2 regions of the Metabacillus sp. B2-18 genome follow, and region 2 is predicted to be linked to the other one. Evidence: riboswitches for the same ligand, from Rfam matches in the RefSeq annotation. Region 2 holds a riboswitch; the other holds the start of a gene.
The links. Region 2 has a riboswitch for lysine ahead of LPC09_RS18590 (aspartate kinase). Riboswitches for the same ligand answer to the same signal wherever they lie in the genome.
Positions count from the first base shown of each region.

Region 1 (2,418 bases), 440 kb from region 2:
TGGAAGATACGATAAGTTAAGGTTAGATTTTTCAACAATTCCCGCTAAATATTCCCCTGTACTTAATTGACCGATCAAATCTACAATAACCCACGCAAATAATAGGATGTAGATAGCTGGTAGCATTGATTTAACACCTTCAATGATTGCAAGGGGCAAATAACGTCCATTAATTCCTCTACTAAAAAATAATATGATGGTGATTGCTAGTCCAAATAGTCCGCCATATAATAGCGATGCTGAAACATCTGTATTTTCAAAGATTGCAAAAATATCTACAGCTGATTTGTCTTCAATTGCTGAATAACCCGTATAAAGCATCGATGCCACTGTACCAATAATTAAAGAAAGAATAGGCCAAACAAGGTTACCAATCGTGCCTTTATCACTTGTTGGTAAATCTTCTTTAATTTCACCCAATGCTTCTTTGGAAGGATCAACTACTTGTCCAGTTTGAATCGCACGATCTTCATGAACTTTCATGCTGCCAATATTAATATTGAAATAAGCTACTGCAAACACAAGAACCAATGCAGCAAAAACATAGTAGTTCATCGGAATCATTGTCATAAATGCGCCAAGCGGTGTAAACTCAGTAACACCATGAGTAGTTAAAATTGTCGCAATCATTGCAATGATATATGCTCCCCAGCTTGAAATTGGTGAAACAACACAAACTGGTGCTGATGTTGAATCAATAATATAAGCAAGTTTAGCCCGTGAAACCTTTTGACGATCAGTAATCGGACGACTAACTTGTCCAACGGCAAGTGCATTAAAATAATCATCAATGAAAATGAGTATTCCTAATATTGCTGCTGTAAATTGAGCTCCTGTTCGAGTTTTTACACGCTTTTCTGCCCACTCACCAAAAGCACGACTCCCGCCTGAGATAGAAATAAGTGCTGTAACAATTCCTAAGATTAACAAGAATAATATGATATAAACATTCCAAGTGTTTAATTCACCTTCAGAAATGAAAATACCTTTAACAGCATTTATTATGACCATCCCGGAATCTGCGATTGAAAAATCCTTTAGTAATAACGCTGCTGATACAATCCCCACGCCTAGAGATAACAAAACTCTCCTTGTTAAGATAACCATTAAGATGGCGATTATCGGGGGAATAATTGAAAAAATAGTGCCTGACATGATGTAAAATGCCTCCCTGTTTTTATTATTGGAAGGGCTTATACTGATTGTAAGGAACAATGCACCCTAAAAAAGTGCATAGAAAAAGAGTAACGATAGAAAATAACTATCATTACTCTTATTTGAATAATGTTATGTTATCCTCCATCTCGATCAGTAGCCCTCCATTATAGTTTTCTATAATGACAGTATTACCTTTATTCAACGTAATACCAGCAAATGCAGCCTGACTAGCTAACATTCACTTCGGCAAAAACCCCTTTTCAATACGTTCATCGTTGTCATTCTCACATATTGTACTCTTGGTTTCTGCGCCTCTACCTCATCATGAGATAAGGTGATGTAGGTCAATATTTAATTAACTTTCAATAGTTTAGCAAAATAGTAGTCATATGACAACTATGGAATTGCTGGTAATTCAATGGCAGGTGCATTTTCTCCGCTTCCATTATTATAATACTGCGGTACATCACCGTGAGCTGCAATGTCAACAATAGGAATTGTATTAGTAATCGTAACAGGCTTTGTTGAGAAGGGGATAACAACCTGGACAGTTACTTCCACAATAACAGATATTTCATGAACAGCACTGTTAATTCCATATTCCTTTAATGTTCTTTTTATATCGGTATGTACATCACCTATTAAGTAAAAACGAACTGGAATATCTGGACCTATAGTACTTAAAATTGCATTATCCGTTATTTGCCCCAGCGGAATCGAATAAACAATTCCATCATCTAATTCCATTTCCTGATTGTCTGTTGTATGAAAATTTCCTTTTTCAATTTCGGTTAATTTCCTTGTGATGTTATCAGTAATTCGATCTAATTCTGCTCGAACAACTGCTGAATTAAATCGGATTGTGTTTGTATTGCCGTTGTTATCCTTATCTATTATAACAAGGTTTTCTTGATCTTTCTCTGTTTCTTCCTTTACAGCTTCATGAATAATCGTTGTTGCAATGGAAGAAGCTTCTAGCTTTGCGATATCCATAATAGCTGGCTCTACTTTGCTATCTACATACCAAAAACTACTGGCTGTCAGAAACGTAAATATAACAAGTGTTAACAATAGTACATATCGAAAAGGTAAAGGCCCTTTGCGCGGGCGTCGACCGCGAAACTTAGCCAAAACAAATCCCTCCTTTACAAGCTATGTTTATGCATGACAGGAGGGATGTACGCTTACTTTTTTATTCATTCTAAACTTTTTATTGTTTTAGGACAATACAGGCTTGCTTCTTACTTAAGCCATTTTTAG
Region 1 covers NZ_CP088245.1:4,096,825-4,099,242, forward strand. The annotation lists gene LPC09_RS20855 (Na+/H+ antiporter NhaC family protein) at 1-1,155, opposite strand, end outside; lysine riboswitch at 1,305-1,483, opposite strand; gene yunB (sporulation protein YunB) at 1,555-2,289, opposite strand; gene LPC09_RS20865 (YunC family protein) at 2,404-2,418, opposite strand, start outside.
Region 1: another riboswitch for lysine. It lies ahead of LPC09_RS20855 (Na+/H+ antiporter NhaC family protein); the one in region 2 lies ahead of LPC09_RS18590 (aspartate kinase).

Region 2 (2,418 bases):
CTATGATAGTCCTGAACAGGAGTTTCTAACGTTTTTAGGTCAATTTTATTCTAAAACGAGTCACTTTATCCCAAAGGAAATCCTTCTTCCGGATAGTATCGAATTCGAATTAGTTGAAAAGTTGTTAGACGTAACAACACTTCAGCCTAAGCGTGGTAAAAAGAAGGACCTTATATTATTAGCTCACAAAAATGCAAAGATTGCTCTTCAAGAGAAATTTTCTTTAATTGAAAGAGATGAAGATAGAACAATTAAGGCTGTTGAAAATTTAGGTGATAAATTAGGAATCCATACTCCCCACCGAATTGAAGCATTTGATAATTCAAACATACAAGGAACTGACCCTGTATCTGCAATGGTTGTGTTTGAGGATGGAAAGCCGGCAAAAAAATATTATCGCAAGTATAAAATAAAAAGTGTAAAAGGTCCTGATGATTATGAGTCTATGAGGGAAGTTGTCAGAAGACGTTATACAAGAGTTTTAAAAGAACAATTAGCATTACCTGACCTGATTATTATTGATGGTGGAAAAGGGCATTTGGCAGCTGCTCAGGATGTGCTAGAGAATGAGTTAGGATTATCTATTCCTGTAGCGGGATTAGTAAAAGATGATAAACACCGAACTTCTGAGCTCATTATAGGTTCACCACCTGAATTTATACAGCTAGAAAGAAACAGTCAGGAATTTTACCTGCTTCAAAGAATTCAGGATGAAGTTCACCGTTTTGCGATCACCTTTCATCGTCAACTTAGAGGAAAGAATGCCTTTCAATCTATTTTGGATGATATTCCAGGTGTTGGAGAACAAAGAAAAAAGATGCTCTTAAAACATTTTGGATCTGTTAAAAAAATGAAAGAAGCAAGTCTCGATGATTTTAAAGAAGCTGGTATGCCGGAAAATATAGCAAAGCAAATAACAGATTATTTAAAAGAGGAAAATGGGAACTGATATTTCATTATATTTCCTTACAAACAATCTCTTGCGCTTTATTAAAATGTTTGATAAGATTTTATTAATTTGATATTGATCGTTAGTTTGTAAATGATGGTAGAGGTGCGGTCATTATGAGTAACTGGTTTGAGGAAAGTGGATTCCAATGACAACCAGTGAAAGGAATGATTGCCGAAGTGATAAAAGCTCCATTACTTTTATCGCTGGTTTTACATTTAAGAGATGTAAAATTGTCAAGAAACACTATGTTCTTGGAGAGCTATCTCATTGTATAAGCGAATAAATACTTTTCGTTTAATTAGCAATGGGATCTTATGCGCCCATTGCTTTTTTGTTGTTCTGCAATGTGATTTCTTATCTACTAACAAATGATCGATCATTGATAAACAAAATGGAAGGTGAGATATCATTGGGTATTATTGTTCAAAAATTCGGCGGGACGTCTGTGGGTTCAGTAGAGAGAATTCAAAATGTTGCGAATCGTGTGATACAAGAGAAAGAGGCAGGTAACGATGTGGTTGTAGTTGTTTCTGCAATGGGGAAATCGACTGATCAACTTGTTGATTTAGCGAGTCAACTAACTTCTAAGCCGAGCAAGCGTGAAATGGATATGCTTCTTACAACTGGTGAGCAAATAACTATTTCCCTTTTATCAATGGCGCTAATAGAAAAAGGGTATGATGCCATTTCATTTACTGGCTGGCAGGCAGGAATTGAAACAGAGTCAACGCATGGAAATGCAAGAATTACTAATATCAATCCACAAAAAATGAATAAAGAGCTAGAGAAAGGAAAAGTTGTCGTTGTTGCCGGGTTCCAAGGGGTAGCGGTAGAAGGTCAGATTACTACATTAGGTAGAGGTGGATCTGATACGACAGCAGTGGCCATAGCGGCAGCACTGAAAGCAGACAAGTGTGACATATACACTGATGTAACTGGAGTCTATACAACGGATCCTCGATTTGTAAAGGAAGCAAGAAAACTAGAATCGATATCATACGATGAAATGTTAGAATTAGCAAATTTAGGAGCTGGTGTTTTACATCCTAGAGCAGTAGAGTTTGCGAAAAATTATAACATCCCATTAGAAGTTCGTTCTAGTATGGAAAATGAGCGGGGCACAATTATTGAGGAGGAAGCGGAAATGGAACAAAACTTAATTGTTAGAGGAATTGCATTTGAAGATCAAGTAACAAGAGTATCAGTGTTAGGATTACCTAATGAATTAACAACATTATCAACTATTTTTTCAACATTAGCGAAAAATGGGCTAAATGTGGACATCATAATTCAGAATACAACAACTGATAACAAAGCTTCTATTTCTTTTTCAGTAAAAACAGGTGATCTTGAAGATACTATTCGTGTATTGGAGCAGTATAAAGAAGAGTTAGGTTATGAACGAGTTGAATCTGAATCTGAATTAGCAAAAGTCTCTATTGTAGGTTCAGGAATGGTTTCAAACC
Region 2 covers NZ_CP088245.1:3,655,401-3,657,818, reverse strand. The annotation lists gene uvrC (excinuclease ABC subunit UvrC) at 1-949, shown strand, start outside; lysine riboswitch at 1,042-1,222, shown strand; gene LPC09_RS18590 (aspartate kinase) at 1,362-2,418, shown strand, end outside.